DNA from 2 places in the Thermosipho sp. (in: thermotogales) genome. Region 2 is predicted to be linked to the other one. Evidence: predicted binding sites of a transcription regulator. Region 2 holds the regulator's gene; the other holds the start of a gene.
What was found. Region 2 encodes HrcA, which represses chaperone genes, less so after heat shock. Its sites were predicted from a motif close to ATTAGCACTCNNANNNTNNGAGTGCTAAT; they were not measured.
Positions count from the first base shown of each region.

Region 1: a site for HrcA is predicted at 5,866-5,894, ahead of dnaK (molecular chaperone DnaK). Genes of this name have one in related genera too.

Region 1 covers NZ_JAIHAP010000019.1:9,706-21,874, reverse strand. The annotation lists gene atoD (acetate CoA-transferase subunit alpha) at 1-327, shown strand, start outside; gene JG780_RS04975 (3-oxoacid CoA-transferase subunit B) at 324-968, shown strand; gene JG780_RS04970 (acetyl-CoA C-acetyltransferase) at 992-2,194, shown strand; gene JG780_RS04965 (GntR family transcriptional regulator) at 2,303-2,689, shown strand; gene JG780_RS04960 (ABC transporter ATP-binding protein) at 2,664-3,446, shown strand; gene JG780_RS04955 (ABC transporter permease subunit) at 3,443-4,186, shown strand; gene estD (esterase EstD) at 4,189-5,442, shown strand; gene JG780_RS04945 (YbjQ family protein) at 5,444-5,770, shown strand; gene dnaK (molecular chaperone DnaK) at 5,926-7,722, shown strand; gene JG780_RS04935 (Hsp20/alpha crystallin family protein) at 7,749-8,177, shown strand; gene fliE (flagellar hook-basal body complex protein FliE) at 8,229-8,516, opposite strand; gene flgC (flagellar basal body rod protein FlgC) at 8,522-8,935, opposite strand; gene flgB (flagellar basal body rod protein FlgB) at 8,947-9,330, opposite strand; gene JG780_RS04915 (DMT family transporter) at 9,352-10,194, opposite strand; gene JG780_RS04910 (metallophosphoesterase) at 10,191-10,952, opposite strand; gene JG780_RS04905 (ubiquitin family protein) at 11,014-11,298, shown strand; gene JG780_RS04900 (HesA/MoeB/ThiF family protein) at 11,298-11,954, shown strand; gene JG780_RS04895 (YfbR-like 5'-deoxynucleotidase) at 11,995-12,169, shown strand, end outside.
Region 2 covers NZ_JAIHAP010000002.1:64,596-76,764, forward strand. The annotation lists gene JG780_RS01045 (sigma-54 interaction domain-containing protein) at 1-1,621, opposite strand, end outside; gene JG780_RS01050 (secondary thiamine-phosphate synthase enzyme YjbQ) at 1,624-2,034, opposite strand; gene JG780_RS01055 (D-alanine--D-alanine ligase family protein) at 2,031-2,969, opposite strand; gene JG780_RS01060 (cobalamin-dependent protein) at 2,966-4,606, opposite strand; gene JG780_RS01065 (NAD/NADP octopine/nopaline dehydrogenase family protein) at 4,608-5,687, opposite strand; gene JG780_RS01070 (2-hydroxyacid dehydrogenase) at 5,723-6,682, opposite strand; gene JG780_RS01075 (glycerate kinase type-2 family protein) at 6,690-7,913, opposite strand; gene nadE (NAD(+) synthase) at 7,903-8,778, opposite strand; gene dnaJ (molecular chaperone DnaJ) at 8,759-9,898, opposite strand; gene JG780_RS01090 (nucleotide exchange factor GrpE) at 9,904-10,494, opposite strand; gene hrcA (heat-inducible transcriptional repressor HrcA) at 10,509-11,522, opposite strand; gene JG780_RS01100 (MFS transporter) at 11,658-12,169, opposite strand, start outside.

The DNA of each region.
Region 1 (12,169 bases), on a different contig from region 2:
GGTGTTGGTCTAGGAGGAATTTTAACACCAACAGGAGTTGGAACAATTGTTGAAGAAGGAAAACAAATTATAGAAATTGAAGGAAAAAAGTACTTATTAGAACTGCCACTTAGGGCTGACGTAGCATTAATAAAGGCAAAAAAAGCTGATTATATTGGAAACCTTGTTTTCAATTTAACCGCGGAAAATTTTAACCCCTTGATGGCACTTTCAGCCAACACAGTAATTGTAGAAGTAGAAGAAATTGTACCAACAGGAAGTCTTTCGCCAAATGAAATCAAAATTCCCGGAGTTGTAGTTGATTATATTGTGGGGGTGGAAAAATGAACCCAAAAGAAAAAATTGCAATAAGAGTTGCTAAAGAGTTAAAAGAAGGACAGCTTGTAAATTTAGGAATAGGTCTTCCAACATTAGTTGCAAATTACATACCAGAAAACGTACATGTATTTTTTCAAAGTGAAAACGGTATTGTAGGAATGGGACCTGCGCCTGAATCTGGTTTTGAAAACAAAGATCTTACAAATGCTGGGGGACAATTTGTTACTGCACTCCCTGGTGCAATGACTTTTGACAGTGCATTTTCTTTTGCTCTAATTAGAGGAGGACACCTAGATGTAACTGTACTTGGTGGATTACAAGTTGACGAAGAAGGTCATCTTGCAAATTGGATGATTCCTGGAAAGATGATCCCAGGCATGGGTGGTGCTATGGACCTTGTAACTGGAGCAAAAAAAGTAATCGTTGCCATGACACATACTGCAAAAGGAACACCTAAAATAGTTAAAAAATGCTCTTTGCCATTAACATCAATACGCAGAGTTGATTTAATAGTTACTGAACTAGCAGTTATACAACCAACGGATAATGGTTTATTACTAAAAGAAATAGCAAAGGAAACAACTTTAGATGAAGTTTTGAGTCTAACTGAAGCAAAATTAATAATCTCTGATGAGTTAAAAACATTTTAAATAAAGAGAAGGGGTGGAGGGATATGGTATACATAATAGGAGCAAAAAGAACGGCAATAGGGACATTTGCAGGGAGTTTAAAAGACATACCAGCTCCAAGACTTGGTGCAATTGCTGCAAAGGCAGCAATAAAACAAGCTGGGATTGAGCCATCTGATATTGATGAAACTATAATTGGCTCTATTCTTACAGCTGGACAAGGCATGGGACCTGGAAGACAAGTTGGAATTTATTCAGGTGTTCCAGTTGAAAAACCTGGATTTACTGTAAATATGCTTTGTGGCAGTGGAATGAAAGCAACAATGTTAGGTGCTGTTGACATTATGCAAAAGGAAGCAGAAGTCGTTTTGACAGGTGGTATAGAAAACATGTCAGCATCACCTTATCTTCTACCAGCAAGAGCAAGATATGGTCTTAAATTTGGAAATTTTGAAATGATTGATCACATGATATTAGATGGTTTAACAGATGTATTTAATAACGTACACATGGGAATAACAGCAGAAAATCTTGCAGAAAAATACAATATAAGTAGAGAAGAACAAGACAAATTTGCATATGAAAGCCAAATGAAAGCAAAAGCAGCAATAGAAAGTGGAAAGTTTAAAGATGAAATAGAAAAAGTAGAAATTGAGACAAAAAAAGGAACAATAATATTTGATACAGATGAGCATCCAAGATTCGATGTGACATTAGAAAAGCTTGCCAAACTAAAACCAGCATTCAAAAAAGATGGAACGGTAACGGCCGGAAATGCAAGTGGAATAAACGATGGAGGAAGTGCAATACTGCTTGCAAGCGAAAAATACATAGAAAAGAAAGGATTAAAACCTCTGGCAAGGATAGTAGCATGGGCACAAGCAGGAGTAGATCCAATGGAAATGGGCCTTGGTCCGGTACCAGCAACAGAGAAGGTATTACAAAAGGCAGGAATGAAAATGGAAGACATAGAACTAATAGAACTAAACGAAGCATTTGCAGCACAAAGTTTGGCAGTAATAAAGGAATGGAGTAAAAGATTTGGAGTAAGTGAAGAATGGATAAAAGAAAGGACTAACGTAAATGGAGGAGCAATAGCACTAGGACATCCAATAGGAACAAGTGGAAATAGAATAATAGTGACTCTTCTCTATGAGATGAAGAAAAGAAATCTAAAATATGGACTTGCAACATTATGCATCGGTGGAGGTATGGGTACCGCTGTTATTATTGAAAATATTCAATAATAATTCAACTTGAATCTTTATCCCCAAGCAAATTTTGCTTGGGGATTTTTTATTATTTGACAAGTTTCCACTGTAATATTATAATATTACAGTAGAAGGAGGTAAAATATGTGGTTTACTATAAATTTTTCTTCACACAAACCTGTATATAAGCAGATTATAGAAAACATAAAACTACAAATCATGAATAAAAAATTAAAAAAAGGAGATTTTTTACCATCTATTAGAAAAATGGCTGAAATGTTAGATGTAAATTTAAACACAGTTTCAAGAGCATACAGAGAGCTTGTAAGTGAAGGGATAATAGAGCCAATTAGAGGAGAAGGATACATAGTAAAAAAAGACATATTAGATAATTTTAATGAAGAACTTATCAATGAATTAACAATCATAGTAAAAAAGTGTATTAATGCAGGGATGAAAGTTGATGATATTTGTAACATAATAAAATCAGCGGGAGGGAAAAGAAATGATACTTCAAGTAGAAAATCTTAAAAAGTATTATAAATCAAAAAAAGCAGTAGATGGAATTTCTTTCAAAGTGGACAAGGGAGAAATTTTTGCTCTTCTTGGGCCCAATGGTGCAGGAAAAACTACAACTCTAAAATGCATAATTGGTTTAAGAAAAAAAGACGATGGCAAAGTAGAACTAAACGGAAACTTTACATATCTTCCTGAAAAAAAAGAACTGTATAAATCTTTAACAATAAAAAAGATGTTTGAAGTAACTCAAGAATTATCAAAACACTTTAACATTGAAAAGGCATTTGATTATTTAAAAGAATTTAATATTGAAAAAGATGAAAAAATAGCAAATCTTTCTCATGGAATGACAACACTGGTATATCTCTCAATAATTCTTTCTGAAGATGTTGATATCTACTTTTTAGATGAACCAACGTGGGGTCTTGACCCTCTAATGCAAAAAAGGGTAATTGAATCCATAAGAAGATTAGCTTTTGATGGAAAAACAGTATTTTATACAAGTCATATCCTTTCTGAAGTAGAAAAAATTGCCGATAAAGTTGCAATTATGAGCAAAGGACATATAGTAGAAATGGGATATTTGGATGAAATAAAAGAAAAATACGTTCTCTGCTCAACAAAAGAACACATCCAAGGATATTTGTACAAAAAAACAAATGATGAAAATATTTATCTGTGTAAAAAGGAAGAAGCAAAAGGCGATATTCAACCTGCAAATTTTGAAACTATTTTTGAAGCACTTGTCAAAGGAGGAGATAAAATATGAAAAGAGAATGGCTACAAATGAAAGTTAGGGTTATTAGCCTTTTTATTTTATTCACAATTCTTTTCTTTTCACTTGCACCATTTCAAAACTTTACAATAAACATATTAAATGAAAACTCAGAAGCTATTAAAAAATTCGTTGGAGAAAATTTTGTTGAAAAATTAAAAAACTGGGATTACTATATACTCTCTCAATGGTTTGGAAAAAACTTCGGCCAATTTATTCCAATACTAGCTATAATAATTGCGTTTCCACTTTTTTCAAGAGAATATGAAAATGAAACAATAACATTTTTATTATCAAGGCAAAATAGAAAAACTATCTTTCTTCAAAAAACTTTATTAAGTATTTTTGTACTCCTTATTTTAATTACCTACTTTTCTTACCTACCATCGATATATTCGTTGATAACCTCAAAAGAGTTATCAATTCTTACTGTTTCAAAATTTTATATCCACTCTCTCATTGGTTCATTCTTTTGGTTTTCAATAGCATTAGTATTCACAACATACTTTACCGACCAAGTAAAACCTATTCTTTCTTCTGCAGTAGTTTTAGGTTTAACAACCACACTAGGACTACTAAAACCACTTAAATTTTTTAATACATATAAATATATCCTCGGGTATTCAATCTTTGAAAAAGGAAAAGTTGATATTTCATATACAATTGCACTTACTATACTAAGTTTTATCTGTATCTACTTTTCATATCTAATCTTTAAAGAAAAGGAGGTTTAAATATGAAAAAAGTTATTTTTGCATTACTTGTTGTTTCAATAACTATTTTTCCTATAGAATACCAATTAGTAGCCCAATCATATTTTGAAGGTTTAATTTCCAAAAATTTTGAAAAGTGCTATGAGCTTTCTTCAGATATCTTGAAAAAACATCTTCCAATTGGCAAATTAAAAGAAATATGGGAAGGTATTGAACAAACCTATGGTCCATTTTCAAATATTATTAAAATCACTCCTATTGAAAAAAGTCCATATATGATTTACATATACACAGCAAAATTTCAAAAAGGAGCACTAAATATCTCAATAACTGTAAATAACCAAGGTAAAATAGATGGCTTATTTTTTAACATTGCTCAAAACCTTGAGTACAAAGCACCAAACTATGTAAAAAATGATAACTTTACTGAAAAAGATATTAAAGTAGGAGATTTACCCGGAAAACTAACGATCCCAAAAAATCCAACTGATGTTGCAGTAATTCTAATACATGGTTCAGGACCAAATGATATGGATGAAACAATTGGTCCAAATAAAATTTTTAAAGATATTGCATATGGACTTTCAAGCAATAATATAGCTGTATTAAGACACGATAAAAGAACTTTGCATCCAGAGCTTCTAAAAGATCCAGAGAATATAACTGTAAAAGAGGAAGTAATAGATGATGTAGAAAATGCTGTTAAACTTTTAAAAAAAGAAGGATATAAAAAAATATATCTGTTAGGTCACAGCCTTGGAGCATATCTTGCTCCATACATAGCCTATAAAAATCAAGATATATATGGATTAATTCTTCTTGCACCTCCTGCAAGAAATATAGAAGAAATAACACTAGATCAATTAGAATTTCTTGAAAAACTTTACTCTGGAAAAAATAAAGAAGAAATTAAAAAAGCAAAAGAAGAGGTAATAAAACTAACAAATAACAAAGCAAGCAAAAATGAAATAATTCTTGGAGCACCAGCAAGTTATTGGTACGATCTTAGAAATTACAATCCTTTAAAATATATAAAACAATTAAAAATTCCAGTACTAATGCTTTTTGGAGAAAATGATTATCAAGTTACTACAAAAGAATTTGAAATTTTCAAAAAAGAACTTTCAGAAAAGAAAAATATTAAAATTAAGATGTATTCTAATCTGACACATATTTTTACTCCAGGTGAAAAATCTCCATATTCATATTATATTGAAAACCAAGTTAGTAGAAAGGTAATCGAGGATATCGTATCATTTATAGAAGGGAGGAATTAAAATGATAATAACTACAACAGAGAATATTCATGGTTATGAAATTGTTGAAATATTAGGAATTGTAATGGGAAATATAGTTCAATCAAAACACTTAGGAAAAGATATCGCTGCCGCATTTAAAACCCTCGCCGGTGGAGAAATTAAAGCATATACAGAAATGATGACAGAAGCTAGAAACAAAGCAATAGAAAGAATGATAGACGAAGCAGAAAAAATAGGAGCAGATGCAGTGGTAAATGTAAGATTTTCAAGTTCTTCAGTAATGAGTGGTGCCGCAGAAATGCTTGCTTACGGAACAGCTGTAAAGATTAAAAAGTCAAATGAATAACAAACTTATGTAACAATTGCTATAATTTTTAGTAAATTTTCAATTACAATCAAGAATGCCTCTATTTATAGGCATTCTTGATTTTTATTATCTATATTATCACTCTTGACAAAAGACTGCTAATGTCATATAATATGTATCGGGAGGTGAAAGATATGGCAAATAAAAAAGAATATGTCGTAGGTATAGACCTGGGTACAACAAATAGTGTTATTGCATGGATGAAACCAGATTCTTCAGTTGAAGTTATACCAAATGCTGAAGGTGCAAGAACAACTCCATCAATAGTTGCATTCAGTAAAACCGGTGAAATTCTTGTAGGTGAACCTGCAAAAAGGCAGCTCATATTAAATTCTGAAAGAACTATTAAATCAATAAAAAGAAAAATGGGAACCGATTATAAAGTAAAAATCGATGACAAAGACTATACCCCACAAGAAATTAGTGCATTTATACTAAAGAAGCTAAAAAGAGACGCAGAAGAATACTTGGGCGGAGAAGTTAAAAAAGCTGTCATTACCTGTCCTGCATACTTCAATGATGCTCAAAGACAGGCAACAAAAGAAGCTGGTATAATTGCAGGTTTTGAAGTCTTAAGAATTATAAACGAACCAACTGCAGCAGCTCTTGCATATGGCCTTGATAAAAAAGGAAAAGAAGAAAAAGTTCTTGTATACGACTTGGGTGGAGGTACATTTGACGTTTCAATACTTGAAATTGGTGATGGAGTCATTCAAGTAGTTGCAACTTCCGGTAATAACCATCTTGGTGGTGACGATTTTGACCAAAGAATAATCGATTGGTTAGCAGAAGAATTTAAAAAACAACACGGTGTCGATTTAAGAGAGGACAAGCAAGCTCTTCAAAGATTGAGAGATGCTGCTGAAAAAGCTAAAATTGAGCTTTCAAGCAAACTTGAAACTGATATAAGCTTGCCATACATTACAGCTACAGCAGAAGGTCCATTACATCTTGAAATGAGACTAACACGTTCAATGTTTGAATCCTTAACAAGGGATCTTGTTGAAATGACAAGAAAACCAGTTGAACAAGCTCTTTCAGATGCTAAATTAAAACCAGAAGATATCGATGAAATAATCCTAGTAGGTGGTATGACAAGAGTTCCAATGGTTCAAAAATTCATCAAAGAAATATTTGGTAAAGATCCTAACAGAGGAGTCAACCCAGATGAAGCAGTAGCAGTTGGCGCAGCAATTCAAGCGGCAATTCTTGCAGGAGAAGAAGGCGCACAAGGAAAAGATATCGTATTAGTTGATGTTACGCCATTAACACTTGGCATAGAAGTAAAAGGTGGTTTGTTTGAACCAATTATCCCAAGAAATTCAACTATACCAATTAAAAAGAGTAAAGTCTTTACAACAGCAGAAGACGGTCAAACAGAAGTAGAAGTAAGAGTATACCAAGGCGAAAGGCCAATTGCAGCAGATAACATTTTACTTGGAAGCTTTAGACTTGTAGGAATTCCACCTGCACCAAGGGGCGTTCCACAAATCGAAGTAACATTCGATATTGACAGCGATGGTATTGTTCACGTTTCTGCAAAAGACCTTGGTACTGGAAAAGAACAATCAATGGTTGTATCCGGTAGACATCAATTAAGCGAAGATGATATCAACAAGATCATTGAAGATGCTAAGAAATTTGAAGAACAAGACAAGAGAAGAAAAGAAGAAGTAGAGCTTAAGAACAAAGCAGATGACCTTGCATACTACATAGAAAAATCACTAAAAGAATATGGTGACAAAATACCAGCAGATGAAAAAGACAAACTCGAAAACCTTGTTAAAGACTTAAGGGATGCAATAAATAAAAACGATATACCAAGAATAAAAATGTTGTTTGATGAACTTGACAGAGAAAAGACAAAAATCGGAGAGTATATATACAAGCAAAATCAACAAGGTGGAAATCAACAGGCTGAAAATCAATAATAAGAAATATAAAGGGAGGTGAGAGTATGTTAGCAAGAAGAAATTACTTTGATCCATTTGTAGAACTTCAAAGAGAGATTGACAGATTATTTGAAGACTTTGTAAGACCATCAAGGTTTGATACCACTCACTTCCCAAAAGTAGATGTTTATGAAACGGATAAAGAAGTTGTCATTGAAGCTGAACTTCCAGGTCTTAAAAAAGATGACGTTAAAATAACAATTGAAGATAACGTTCTTACAATAAAAGGAGAAAGAAAATTCAATCGCGAGGATAAAGGAAAGAACTACAAAATAATTGAAAGGGCAGAAGGATACTTCGAAAGGTCATTTGGACTTCCAGAATATGTTGACGTAGAAAAAATTAAAGCAAAATTCAATGATGGGGTATTGACAATTGAACTTCCAAAGAAAGAAACAAAAGACAAAAAAGTTATTGATATACAAGTTGAATAATAAAAGAAGGCTCCGAAAATTCGGAGCCTTCTTATTTTTTCACAAAGTTATTTAAAATTGCATCCTCATAATTTCCTTATACGCGTCAACAATCTTATTTCTTACCTCGACTGTAAGCCTCAATGAGACTGATGCTTTTTCAGCTTCTACAATAACTTCGTGGATATTGCTAATTTTTCCAGTTGCGAAATCATCTGCCATCTGCTCTGCTTTTTTTTGCTGATCATTTACGCTCTTTAGAGCATCATTAAGTATTTTAGTAAAATCCGTATTCTGTTTTTTTACACTTGAAGGTTTTAGATTTCCATAATTTCCTACACCGTTTATTTTATCTATCATACAAATCACCTCCCAATTTGGAGAGCACTATTTATCATAGCTTTTGTAGTGTTAAATGCAGTAACGTTTGCTTCGTAAGCTCTTTGAGCATTAATCATATCCACCATTTCCCTTACAACATTTACATTTGGAAGTTTAACATAACCATTTTCATCAGCATCTGGATGTGTTGGATCGTATACTATCCTAAATGGAGATTTATCCTCGTAAATTTTTTTCACAACTACTCCACCATTTTCCAATCTACCATTAATATTTCTCAAAAGTTCCTGGAATACTGGTACCTTTCTTCTATACGGCTCGCCATTTTCAGTTCGTGTTGTTTCTGAATTTGCTAGATTATTTGATATAACATCTATTCTGAGCCTTTGAGCTGACATTCCTGTTGCAGAAATCGTCATTATATTAAATTCATTCATGTTTTACCTCCTTACCTAATATTCCTAATAACTGTATTGTATCTATCAATATTAGCGCTCATAAGCCTGGATAAAGTTTGATATCTAAGCGCATTCTTTACCATTTCTACCATTTCAATATCAATATCTACGTTATTACCATCGTTAGTTAATGAAGTATTTTTTTGAGCCTTAATAATAGGATTTACAACCTTTGGAGTTCTTTCTATATGTTTTCCTGAAGTCGTTTTTAAACTCAACTTCATTTTTGATTCATTTAACAATTCTTCAAAAACAATATATTTTCTTTTGTAATTTGGAGTTTCAGCATTAGCGATATTCTGTGAATGTATTTCCTGCCTTTTAAGTGCAACATCCATTGCCGCTTTCAATGTTGAAAAATTTGAATTGAACATGTCTTTACCCCCTTTTCATAGTTATTTTTCTACGTGTCTAAAAAAATTCCTAAAATATTTTTCGGGAATTATTGATAATATCAAAGCAAACATTGTTAAAACCACACCAAAAATCTGTAACATATCAAGCCTTTCAGAAAGCAAAATAATTGAAAAAATAGTTGCAAATACAGGCTCGCCTACAAAAATAAGTGCAGAAGTATTACTTCCAACCACTTTTTGGTACTTTGCCTGTGCTATTAACGCATAAATCGTAGCAAAAATCGCCGTGAATAAAGCTACACTAAATATTTTAACATCTATTTTCCACGATTGATTCAAACCAAAGAGTGAATTTAATAGTGCAACCATTAAAAATTGAGAGGTAAGCAAATCTTTTTCGGGGCTTTTTTTAGAAAATTCTGTAACCAAAACAACATGTAACGCGTAAAGAATTGCACAAAAAAACGTTAAAATATCCCCAAAATTTATACTATCAATACCTCCAGAAAGGAGATACTCACCTATCATAGCAATTAAAAATGAAAATATTTGTACCTTAGTGGGCTTTTCTTTTTCAATAAAATAGGAAAAAATAGGAATTAATACTATATAAAAAGCTGTAATAAAACCACTTTTAGAAGATGTTGTTAGTGTAAGACCCCACGTTTGAGCAGCGTATGATATTCCAAGTACTACACCTAATATTAAACCATATTTATTACCTTTTCCAAAAACAAAAAAAGATAGGACTGTTGCAATCCAAAATCTTATAGCATTGTAAGCAAAAGGAGAAATATCAACTAAAACCATCTTTTGGATGGGAAAGGTTAATCCCCAAATTAATGTAACTAACAACAGATTTACGATAGCAACTATCTTCATAAATCTCCTCCTAGTTCAAAAATTGATATTTTTTCCTCATCAATTTTTTCATTAATGGCAATTAAATTATAACTTGTTTCTTTCAATTCCTGCTCGTTTTCAGGAATAAGCAAAGTAGTTAAATGGCCACCAAAAACACAACCAGTATCTATATTTATATCTACTATTTTGTCATTTATCTTTAAAAAAGAAATTTTGCCATCATATGTTGGTGTATGCCCATGAACCAGCACATAACCTTCAATTGGCTCAGCTATTCTATACCAAATATTGCTTTCAGAAAGAGGAATTTCATTTTCCATTAAAAACGAACTATAGTCACCTTTCCATCTAATTGCCTCATCTAAGGGATAATTTGAAGGTAAATTTGCATGGGAAAATAAGAATCTAACCTTTCCAAATAAAGTTTCAACATGTAAAAATTTTAGGTTCTCAAAAAAGAAAAAGTAATCTTTAATCTTTTCTATGCTCGAAAATGATTTTAAAGTATAAATGCCTCCGTTATTTTCAGACAACCAACTAGATCTACCTGTTTTTATATACCTAATCATCATATCCTCATGATTTCCCAGCAAACAAACTTTAGGCCCAATTTCAATAATTTTATCAACAACCTCTTTTGAACTAGGACCTCTATCAATATAGTCTCCCAAAAATATATACCTTATTTTAAATTTTCCAAATTTTTTATTAATATAATCCAATAACAAATGAAATTCATAGAAACAACCGTGTATATCAGAAAAAACAGCTATCATAATTTATCACCAAAAAAATTATATAATAGATATATAAAATAATCAAAAGGTGGTGAGAAAGATGTTGGTAAAATTTGTCGGAAGCATAAAATATTTACTTGGTAAAAGTAGCATAGAAATTGATTTTAAAGGCGAAAATGATTTATTCAAGCAAATAAGTAAAAAGCTTAACAAAGAAGTTCTAATAAAAATAGACAAGGAAAATAAGAAAACTTTTTTGATAATAAATGACACACAACCGATAAAGTTATCTGTTGTAATACTGAATAATGGGGAAAATATATTGAGAAAAAGAAAAATAGAAGACGGCGAATTAGCAATTATATTACCGGTAGGTGGTGGATAATGCTTGATATTTCAAGGCATAAAAAATTAATAAGCGGTTTAAATCTTAAAAATATAAAAATATTAGTGGCAGGGGCTGGAGGTTTAGGATCTACCGTCCTAAATAATCTTGTAAGATTTGGCTTTGAAAACATAATTATTTACGATCCTAAAATGATAGATCCTCCAGACCTAAACAGACAAATTCTTTATAACCAAGAAGATCTATATCAAAACAAAGCATTCACAGCATTGAAAAAGCTTAAAAAAATAAATCCAAATTGCAATATTAAAGCAATAGATAAAGCTCTTTCTTCCCATTTTAATGAAAAAGTAGATATTGCTTTTGATTGTATGGACAATATTGAGGGACGATTAGTCTTAGAAAAAATATGCAAAAAGCTACAAATACCAATGATACATGGGGCCGTCCAAGAATTTTCTGGACAGGTTACGGTAATAGTACCTGGAATTACAACATCTCTTTTAGATATATACGAAGGATTTGACATTCCAAAAACTCCACAGGTATTTCCTCCAACAGTTCTTGTAACCGCATCAATTCAAGTTTCTGAAGCTATTAAAATTCTTAAAGATGATTTTAAAAATGCATTGATTAATAAAATTCTCTTTTTTAATCTGTTATACAACGACTTTGAAATTCTACAACTAATTTAAAAGTGTGTTAGAATAGATAATATAAAGGAGGTTGTTAACTTTGGGATACGGAAAACTAATCTTCATGCTTGGTAATTTATTTACAATTCAAAGGTGGAACAACAAACCAGCAATTGTAAAATTTTCCGAAGCTGATAATGCCTACACTACGTTGCTAATATCATTTGCGTTAAGAGACTACTACAAATTAGATATTGAGCCTTCTTTAAAATGGA
Region 2 (12,169 bases):
CTGTCAAATTTCTATCACCTTTATTTTCTCTTAATGCAGCTTCTATAACCTTTCTTTCAAAATCTTCCACAAGTGATTTTAAAGATCCCTCATACTTAGTTTGATTAGTATTTTCCAAAAAGAGTGTTGGAAAATGTCTTTTATCTAAAACATTTTCAGTAATTGACATATTAATTATTGCTCTGCCAATAACATTTTCTAGTTCTCTAACATTTCCAGGCCAATCATATGACTTTAAATATGAAATAGCATTATCAGTAATTTTTGTAATATTTCTTCTATACTGATTGCTTATCTTCTTAACAAAGTGATTTGCAAGTTCATCTATATCTTCTTTTCTCTCCCGAAGCGGTGGAATAAATATTGGAAAGACATTTAGTCTATAGTAAAGCTCCGATAAAAATTCCCTTCTTTTAAGCATTTGTTCTAAATCCATATTTGTAGATGCAATTATTCTTACATTTACCTTTTTTATTCTATTTGAACCAACTGGAATGAATTCACCGTTTTCAATAAACCTAACAATTTTTGCCTGTAACGAAAGAGGCATCTTACCAATTTCATCTAAAAATAATGTACCACCATCTGCTTCTTCGATAAGTCCGACCTTTTCTCCTTTTGTGCCCATAAAGGCATCTTCTACATATCCAAATAATTCAACTTCAAGCATATTTTCAGGAATCGCCGCACAATTAACCGTAACAAATGGCTTATCAGATCTATTACTTGCATTATGAATCGCATGTGCAAATAACTCTTTTCCTGTACCACTTTCACCCCTAAGTAATACCGTTGCAGGGGTCTTAGCAACTTTTTTAGCTTGCTCTTTTGCTATTAACATTTTTTCACTTTGACCAATAATATCATCAAAAGTATATTTTGCCTTTATATGTCTTATATACCTTTTTACAGCTTCAAGCTCTTTAGTCAAATTTAAAATCTCAGAAACATCATGAACAACAGCAACACTCCCACGAAATTCACCTTTAACAAAAAGTGGTAAAGCATTTACTATAACCTCTCTTTTTGACGGGTAAACCTTTAACCTTGCATTATAAATTGGCTTTTTAGTTTTAGAAATCAGCATATGAATACTTTCACCTTCAGCAATATCTACTGTTGCAGGTTTTCCTATAACATCTTCAGGTTTTAATCCCGTAATTTTGGTGTAAGCTTTATTTACTAAGACTACATTTCCATTTTCATCAGCAACTGATATAGCATCATATGTAGAATCAATTATTGCCTTCAGCCTTGCCTCAATTTGATGAAGATTGGTAATTTCCTCTGCAAGTTTTCGCATGCTAGTTATATCTCTAAATACTGCAACAGCACCAACAACATTATCATTTTCATCTTTTAAAGGCATTCTAGAAGTAATAATTATGTTATCTCCAACATTTTGTACCTCATCAACCTCTGGAATACCTGTTCTTACAACTATATGGAGTCTTGTATTTGGAATAACTTCAACCACATGTTTTCCTAAAAAACCATCTTTCAAATTTAAAAGACGCACGGCCATCTTGTTTATATACAAGATCCGTGCGTCACTATCAACTATTATTACACCTTCAATAATAGATTCTAACACAGTTCTATAAAACTTCATTAGTTCCATAATTATTCACCAATAACCTTCACAACTACTCTTTTTCTTCTCTGTCCATCATATTCGGCGTAAAAGATCTGCTCCCAAGGCCCAAGATCAAGTTTCCCGTTTGTAACAGGTAGCACCACTTGATGGTGTGTCAAAATCCTTTTTAAATGTGCATCTCCATTGTCTTCGCCAGTCCAATGATGGTTATAATCTCCAACTGGTGCAAGTTTTTCAAGCCACTCCCATATATCTTTGTGTAAACCCGATTCATCATCATTTACAATTATACCAGCAGTTATATGCATTGCCGATACAAGACAAAGTCCCTCTTTTATACCGCTTTTTTTTACAATCTCCTCAATAGTATCTGTAATCCTTATGAGTTCTTTCCTTTTTTTAGTATTAAACCAGAGATATTCAGTGTAACTCTTCATTTAAGTCCCCACCTTTCCATTGATATTTCTAAAATTTTCAAAATTAAATCATCATATTCATATCCTGCAGCTTTCGCCATTTTTGTTATGTCTGAATATACTGGAACAAGCTGAGGAGCTGAATTAACTTCCAAGAAGTATATCTCATCATCCCTAATTCTAACATCCATTCTTGCATAATCTCTAAGATTTAATACTCTAAAAAGTTTTTTAGCATAAAATTCAAGTTTTTCTTTTACATTATTTGAAATTCTTGCAGGGCATATATAATTAGTCATCTCACCATAATTATGCTTTACATTGTATGAATAAAATCTTTCAAGTCCTTCTGGCAGCGTCGAAAAATCTATCTCCAAAATTGGCAAAACTTCTAAACTATCTCCATTTCCTATTATACCAACACTTAACTCTGTACCATCAATAAATTCTTCTACAAGTGCTGGTTGTTTAAACTCTTCATGTATATACTTTACCATTTTTTGTAGAGCTTTTAAATTATCAACTACGCTATCTTTTGAAATACCACGTGCACTTCCTTCACGTGGTGGCTTTACTATAAAGGTGCCATTATCTATTTTTTCTGGAATTTGTCCTAGATCATATACATAAAATCTTGGTGTTGGAATGTTATAATGTTGCATAATTATCTTAGTAGTTATTTTATCAAGGCACAATGAATGTGAATATGCATTTGAAGAAGTGTATGGAATATTTAACAAATCTAGGAGAGCAGGAACATGAACTTGTATTGTTTCCTTTCCACCCTTATTTGAAAGGTTATACACAAAATCAAAACCTTTTATTTTATTGATAAAATTCTCATCAAATTGTACTACTTCACAATCATATTTTTTAGACACTGCATTTTTTACCGCCTCAACCATTCTTTTTTCTTCATCATTGATATTCTTATCACAAACAATTGCTATCTTCACATTCCCGCCTCCTTTCTTATAATTTCCAACCTCTTCTCTTCAGTAAGTATTTTACCATTTTCATCCACAGCATAACATGCACCATCTATAATTTGCGTTTCAAACCTTCCTTTTGCAACAGACATACCTTTTAATCCTGGAGCATCTAAAATCCCTAGCTTTACTGCATTATATATTACTTCAGGTTCTATCAAAGGATCATCAAATCCTTTTCCAATTTGCTTAATTGCATCAATTATCATCATAGCTTCATTCTTTAACACTTCCACTCTATTTCTAATCGATTTGTCTTCCAGAAAATCGGGAAGGCCATTCATCGCATTCCTCATTGCCTGTTTTACCATTTTTACACTTTCTATGATTTCTTTACTAGTAGCACGCCTTATTGCTTCTGAATAAGAAACCACATGAATTATGTCAGGCTTTAAATACATTCCATAAAACATGGTACTTACAAGCTGCCCCATTGCAGAATGTTCATCAGCAGGGAATGATAAAAGTCCAGTTCTTATCATAGTATACGAAGTAAAGGTTTCGTCCTCCAAAGTTTCAATCAATTGCTTTTTTGCAATCTGCTTTGCAAGATCAAATTTTGGTGAAAGACCTGGTGGTGTACTCAACATGTATTGCGCAACATAATGTCTTACTCCTAACTTTTTAGCATTGTATGCTGCAAGATAAAACGTTGCAACTTCTATTGCATCATGTGCATACCTCAATGACCATTGGTGAGCTTCATTTATTTCTACTGGAACATTATTTTCAGCATTCCATTTTATTGCTTCTTGATTTTCCTTTATTGCTTCAAGCAATGGTCTATCAGATCTTCTATCAAGATCGGAATACCATGTTAAAGGTATAGCTGCCCATGCGTTATTAATCGTTTCTTTAAGTAATTTGGAAAATTCAACCAAATTTCTTGTTCCAGAATAACATCTCATTAGTGGATAATTGCCTGTTCTTGAAGCATTATAGAGTCTAATAAAATCTTCTTTCGTCCTAATTGGTGCCCCACCTGCACCGTCTTGTTTTCTATCCATCTTTTCAGGTTCAAAAAAATACTGCTGACAATTTTGGTCAGGTGCAAGTGAAATAATATCAAGTAGGCCAGATTCAGCAAGAATTCTTATATGCTTTTCCGTTTCCTCTAGACTTGCAAGCCCTATATGATGCCTAATAAGAGGATAAGGCCTTTTGTAAATTATTCTCTCAGGTAAAAACTGTGGAGGTATTTCTTTTTTTTCCTTATCCTTTTTTGCGTTCCTGAGCCATAAAATAACTTCGTCAATGTCTTGTGAACCATCAAAAATTTTAGAAATAAACTCAAATTTTCTTGCAACAGCTGCCGTTTCAACTGTTCCACCAAATATGTAAACCTTATCAAGTAAATTCTTTTCTTTTATCATTTTATAAAACTCATTTAAAAGCTTTTCAAGTGCTTTGGGATCAAGTCTGTATGAAATAGCAACTATATCTGGATCACTCTCTACAATTGCACCAACAAATTTTTCTAAAGGAACTGCCCCACCAAGGTAAATTGATTTATAGCCCTCTTTTTCTGCAAGCTTTAAAAAATTCAAGACACCAGCAACATGTACACAGCTACCTATCGAACCACCTAAAATCTTCTTCACCATTTCACACCCCCTTGTATATCAGATTCTTTATCTCATCAAGGCTTAATTTACTAATTCCTAAACGTTCCAAGGTCCTACCTTCTCTATAAAAATCACGCCCCATCATTATTGAAGACAGGTAAATAATAGAATCTATCGCGGGAGTATTTATACCTAATTTTTTTGCCATTTCAGATATTGGAACAAGGCTCATAGGCACATCTTCAAATATATATCTATTTTGAAGACTCGGCGGTGCGATAATTCCTTGGTAGCCAGCATTGTTATGTATAGCTTCATACAAGTTGTTACCTAAAACATCGTATGCATAATTTAACCAATCTTTTGCCGTCATTGGCTCAATTCCAAGTGTTCTTGCAACAGAACATCTTTCTGCATCTATCTTTTCTAGAACTCTTGCAACTGAAGGAGTAATACCTTCAAGATAAAATTCAAACTTTCCAAACGTGCTTTCAACACGTCCGGAGTTAAGAATAAGAGTTGCTGGATGAAAAACCGCACCAATGTTATTAAAACTAGTATAAATTATAGAATCCACTACCTGAAACTCGGGGACTATATCTTCAATAACCTTTTTCAATTTTTCATTTTTTGTCGATGGAATTGCAGAAATTGGAACAGCATTTTTAACCCTAAATATGTGAGAAACTCCAGGATTGGAAGTTCTAGAGGCAAAAAGAAAGGTCTGAGTCTCTGCTATTATAACATCCTTATCTACCCGATTCTTTCTAAATATGTTATAAAACTCAAGTGCACCAAACGTTCTACCTGGATTTAAAATAAAAATTTGACCATCTTTTACGTATTTTGAAACTTTTTCCGCAATATCTGCATGTGCAAAAGCTGGAACAACGATCATTACTAATTCTGCATCTTTTAAGGCTTCTTCCAAGTTATTTGTAACATTCTTTATTTTTACGCTACCAGTAATTTCTCCTTCCAATTTAATAACTCTAGATTTTATAAAGGATGAAATTCTTTTTAAGCTTCTGTTATATAAAGTAACAGCAAATCCCCTCATAGCTAAAAAACCAGCAAGAGCAAGTCCTCCGTTTCCTGCTCCAATAACTGTAATGTTCATTTTTATCCCCCCTAAATATAAATTTGTTTTAACAATTAATACATCAATTCGGGATCTACAGCTGTTTTTGGAAAACCTTTTTTCAGGAATGATTCTATATTTTCAAATAGTTCATCTATTCTTCCTTGCTGACCCTCTATTGTAAACCCTCCAACGTGTGGAGAAAGAACTACATTTTTGAACTTATGGATTGGAAAATTAAAAGGTAAGATAACTTGTTCATCTTTTGAAGGATACTTATACCAGACATCCGATGCAAAACCTCTTAATATGTTCTCATTAAGCGCCTTAAAAAGTGAGTATTCATCTATCAATTCTCCTCTTCCAACATTTATTAAAAACTTTCCTCTCATTTTTTCAAACATCTTTTCATCGATAATTTTGTAAGTCTTTTCAGTTAAAGGTAGTGCAAGATATATTACCTGTGCATCTGATATTGCTTCTTCTATTGAAGTTACAATCCTATCAAATCCTGCTATTTGTTCTTTGCTTCTTTTAAAACCTGTTATATGACAATCAAAACCTTTTAAAAGCTTTGCAAGATGTCTTCCAATAACCCCAGTCCCAAGTATCGCTACATTTTTTCTTTGAAGTGAGTACCAATAATCTTCTTCCTTAAATCCTACGGCAAAGCCATGCCATATTCCCTTTTCAAGGTCGTTGTGAAATTCTACTATTCTTCCAAGAAGAGCAAGGGATAAAGATAGCGCACGTTCAGCTACCATCTTTCCGTTACCGTGCGAATTTGAAACAATTATATTCCTTTCTTTTATCTTTTTCCATGGAAGTTTATCTGCACCAGTCCAAGGAATAAAAATAGCTTTTAATTTTTTTGCTTTATCTACTTGTTCTTCAGTCAAATATCCAGTAACTATTATTTCCACATCTTCTAAGACGTAATCTATATCTTTTGGAGTATACCATTCAATCTCATTAAACTCTTCCATCTTTTTTCTAAAATAATCAGTTATCTTTGTTAAAACAAGAGCCTTCATCACATTATCACCCCTTGAGTATAAATCCTATATCATTTAAATTTGTTCCAGTTGGCCCCGTTATTAAGAGATCTCCAGAAAGTTTTAAGGCATTATAGGTATCGTTATTTAAAAGAAATTCATTTGGATCATTCGAAAATTTTCTCACCTTTGAGATAGTTTTTCCATCAACAATTGCCCCTGCAGCATCCGTTGGACCATCTGTTCCATCTGTTCCAACACTTGCAATAACCACATCTTTCATATTTTCTATTTCAAGTGCTGCTGAATAACAGAGTTCTTGATTTCTTCCACCTTTTCCGCTTCCTTTTACCTTTACAACAGTTTCTCCACCAAAAATAATACAATATGGTGTTTTTAATTTACTACTTTTTGCTATACTTGCAATAAATTTTCCAGCTTCTTTTGCCTCACAATCAAGTCTTGTAGTTAAAACAAGTGTGTTTAAATTATACTTTCTTGCATGTTTTTCTAGAATATCACATGCTATATCAATACTCCCTATTATGTAATGCTCTACATCAATCTGCTTGTTGATTTTTACATCTTTTTTTAAAACATTAATTATATTTTCATTAAAATCTAAATTGTACTTTTTAATTATTTTGTAAGCATCTTCAAAGGTACTACATGCTTCATATGTTGGACCTGATGCAATGTACCTTAAATCATTTTCAAGTACATCTGATAAAACCAATGTAATTACCTTTGATTTAACAAAATTTAAAAACCTTCCACCTTTTACTTTTGAAAGTCTTGAGCGAATAGTATTAATCTCCTTAATATTTGCACCACTTTTTAAGAGCTGCGTCGTTACATTTTTTAAATCTTCCAATGAAAGTCCATCTTGCAATAGCTCAAAAGTAGATGAACCTCCTCCAGATATTAAAAACAATAGGATATCATCTCTTGATAATTTTGAAAATTTTTCAACGGCAAATTTTGTAGCAGAAAGTGAGTTTTCGTCTGGGATAGGGTGCCCTGCTTCAAATATATCAAAATTTTCAATATTTCCAAAATTATATCCATATTTTGTTATAACTATTCCATATTCTATATCCAATACATCACTTGCAGCCTTTGCCATCTTCCATGCTGCTTTTCCAATTGAAAGAACATATACTTTCTTATCAACCCTTAGTTCTTTTAACTTTTCTTTTACTAGCTTTTCAGGTTGGATATCTTCTAAAGTATCAAAAAGTAGCTTTTTTGCTAAAGTTTTAAGTTCCATATAAATCATCTACCATGCTTACATTCCTTAATGAATTTCTCTTTTTTCCAATTTGATAAAGCCTTTTTACTAGTTTAACCTTTTCAGGGTCTTCATCATCCAAACTTTTGTTATTTAGTAGCTTATCTAATATCCTATCAAGAGTAGAATAATCAAGCCCAAATATTTCTTCATCGCTAAGTCCTGGAATTAAATCTGGTGAAGCTGGTTTCATAATTATTTTTTCAGGGACATTCAATTCTTTTGCAAGCTCGTATACCTGAGTTTTATAAAGATGCAAAATTGGCTCAATATCTGTTGAATCATCTCCCCACTTTACATACAACCCTGTTAAAAATTCTGTTTTATTAGTAGTTCCAACAACAGCGTAATTTCTTCTCTCAGCCTCTTTGTATAGATAAACCATTCTCACCCTATGTTTTGCCCTATAGTAGCTTATACCTTTTAAAAACTCTTCATCATCGATTCCTTCTATATCAAACTCAAAAGGATCGCCTTTTTCTTTATACTTTTGCCATCTTCTCTTTGCAAAATTTTCCTTTACCTTCCATGGCACAAAAAATGCTGGTGGGTAATATTTATAAATGCCAAGTGCTCGAAGAATCTTTGTAATATTCTTTATTTCATATTCAACTCCAAAGTATTTACAAACAAAAACAGCATCTTTAACTGAATCTTTAGGACTATCTCTTTCAGGCAAAATAAAGCACTTTATCTTATCCCTATCAAATGCTTTTACAAGAAGTGCTAAAACTACTGCTGAATCAAGTCCTCCACTAACTCCAAGAACTACTCCTCTAAAATTATATTGTGCAACTGTCTCTCTTAAAAAATTAACAATCTTTTCACTCTTCTTCGTCAACATCCTTTCCCCTCAATTTCGCAATTTCCTTTAATAACTTTTTCTCAGAGCGAGATACTCTTTTTGGAATCTCTACTTTGATCTTTAAAATTAAATCTCCCCTTCTTCCCGTTCTCATATCTGGTACGCCTTCTCCGTATACATAAATGTTTTCTCCATCTTGAACTCCAGATGGTATCTTAACTTCTTTAACTCTACCATCTGGCATCTTAATTTTTACTTTGGTTCCAAGTATCGCTTCAACATAATCTATTTTTATCTCCTTTATTAAATCATTTCCACGTCTTTCAAAATCAATATGTCCTGTAATTCTTACATTTACATATAAATCGCCATATCCACCACCGTTATACCCTGCATTACCTTTACCTTGAACTCTAATAACGGTTCCGTTGTCAACTCCAGCTGGAATTTTTACTTCCACTCTATGTCTTTTTCTTATTCTTCCACTGCCACCACATACATGACATGTCTCTCCAGGGATCTTTCCTGTGCCACCACATTGATTACATGTGTATTGATTTACAATAACTCCAAGAAACGTTCTTCTTTCTTCTCTAACTACCCCTGTTCCATGACATTTCGGACAGCTTACCCATCCACTTCCTGGCTCTACCCCTTCACCATTACAATGACTACATACCTCATACCTATCGTATTCAATTGGGATAGTTGTTCCTGTAAATACCTGCTCAAAAGGCACATCAACGGTTATATTTATATCTTCTCCGCGTTTTGCTCTTCTTTGTTTTTGTCTTGAAGATGTTCTTTGATCACCAAAGAATATGTTAAATATATCGTTATTAATAAAATCACCAAAGTCTTTGAATATATCTTCAAAACCACCAAAACCACCAAAGCCACCAAAACCGCCTCCACTACCAGCGTTTGGTGGAACATCACCTACATATCCGAACCTATCGTACATTGCTCTTTTTTCAGGATCAGAAAGAACCTCGTATGCTTCTTGTATTTCTTTAAATTTTTCTTCCGCTTCTTTTCTATTTTGATGATTTCTATCTGGATGCCATTTTTTTATTAATTGTTTATATGCCTGCCTTATTTCTTCTTGAGACGCATTTCTTGAAACACCAAGAATCTCATAATAGTCTTTTTTGGCCATATATTTCACCTCCTAGGCTTAATCGAGACCTTTACCTTCACAGGTTTTAGAACTCGTCCATTAAATTTGTAACCATCTTCCACAATTTCAACAATTGAATATTCTTCATTTTCTTCATCCTCAACTCTTTCTACAGCCTCATGCTCAAACGGGTCGAATTTATCTCCAACTTTAATTTCCTGCAAACCAAGTCCTTCTAGTATTTTAAATAAGTTTTTGTATATAATTTCCATTCCCTTGAAAAATTGTGTTTTTTTAGTCTCATCATCAACATTTTTAAATGCTCTTTTAAAATCATCAATTATAGGAACTAATTTTTCTACAATTCTACCAATTGTTGAAATAGAAATTTGTTCCTTTTCCCTTGCAACATCTTTTTTATAATTCTCAAATTGAGATTTTAAAATTCTAGCGTAATTTTCAAATTCTTTTAACTGATTTTCAAGTTCCTCAATCTTTTTTGATTGTTCATCAATTATTTTTTCTAAATCTTTTTCCTTTCCTTTTTCTTTCTTTTCTTTATTAGCATCCTCTTTAACATTTTCAACTTTTTCATTTTCAATCATTTTTTCTTTTTTCATTTCCTTTTTTTCCATATCTTCCACCTCCATTATTCAACATTTCTTGCAACAACAGTAAAGTATTCAGTTAATCTATTCACTACATATTCCACACTATCGAATACTCTGTTGTAATCACTAAATTTATCAAAAATAACAGCTATTTTTCCAACTTCTCTGTTAAATACAAAGTACGGCATTATCAAAATTGAATACTGCTCAAAATTTTTAATATTATGCTCTTTTCCAATGAATATGCCTTCTCCAAGTTCAAAAATCTTAGAATAATATTCTTCATTTGTTGAAAATCTAACAATCTCTTTTAATTTGTCTTCATCGAATCTTTTTGCATTAACAAGATTAAAAACACCTTCTGTAATATATTCTTCATACTTTTCAGAAGCTATCTTTTCTGAAAGTTCAATAAATTCTTTCAGCCTTCCTCCAACCCATGAAAATCTTTCAACAACCTCTCTCAGTTTAGCCCTAAATTCACTAAGCAAAATTCCATCAAGACTTTTGTTTAAAAATTCTTCTATTTCTTGAATATTGTAAATTTCTGAATGCTGAATTGGAAGAACTGATGTAAGTCCAAGTTCGGTAATTATATTAACAATGGAAAAGTTTTTAGTAACTGGTGTTAAAACAACTCTTCTAATTCTTAAATACATAGGATTAGGTTTTTCAATTATAACAAAAGCTTTAACGGTGGTTGCAAGTAGCTTTGCGGCACCTTGAATAATCTTATCCAAGTCACCTATTGGAAAATCTATACTAACGTCTATAGAACTTCCTGATTTCTTTGTTTCTTTTCTAAGTTTTAATATTTCATTTACGTAAAATCTTAAACCTTTATCTGTCGGGACTCTTCCCGCAGAAGTATGTGGCTGAAATACGTATCCAAGATAATCTAATTTTCTCATGTCATTCCTTACAGTTGCACCACTCCACTCAAGATTTGTAGATTCTAAAATTTTCTGAGAACTTACTGGGGTTCCAGATTTCACATATTCTCTTACAAGACAATATAATATCTGCTCTTGCCTTGTAGACAATTCTTTCATTTTCTCACCCCACTTATCAGCTATCTTATCACTCTTTATCCTTGTCTGATAATAGTATATCATAAAACGATTTTACAGTCAAATAAAATAAAGGCTCCAATATGGAGCCTTTATTTTAAAAAATATTACCTTTATTTAATTTACCGCTTTATCTTTTGTCTCTACTCCCAATACAAGAGTCATAACCGCTGCAAATATAGCAAACAAAGAAACAAATGAAAGAGCTGCTACTATAGATTTGTCAACGAAATAACCGGTAAAGTACGGCGCAATAATTCCTGCTATTCTTGCAGTTGCACCTGCAACACCATTTGCAGTTCCCCTAAATGAAGTTGGAAATAGCTCAGGAGTATATGCGTACACAAGTCCCCAAACTCCCAAAGTGAAGAATGAAAGGATCAATACTATAAACAGAAAGCTCAAATTGCCAGTTGCAAGTAGCAATAGGAAAGAAGATAAACCCATACCTATGAAATATGTTGCAAGAGTTTTTTTACGTCCCCACTTTTCGATCAAATAAGCAACTGAAAGATAACCTGGAAGTTGTGCGAGATATACAAAGAATGTATACCATTTTGCCTTTGTAATAGTTATCCCTAAACTTGCAATAAATATCTTTGGTGCCCATGAAAATAATGCATAATATA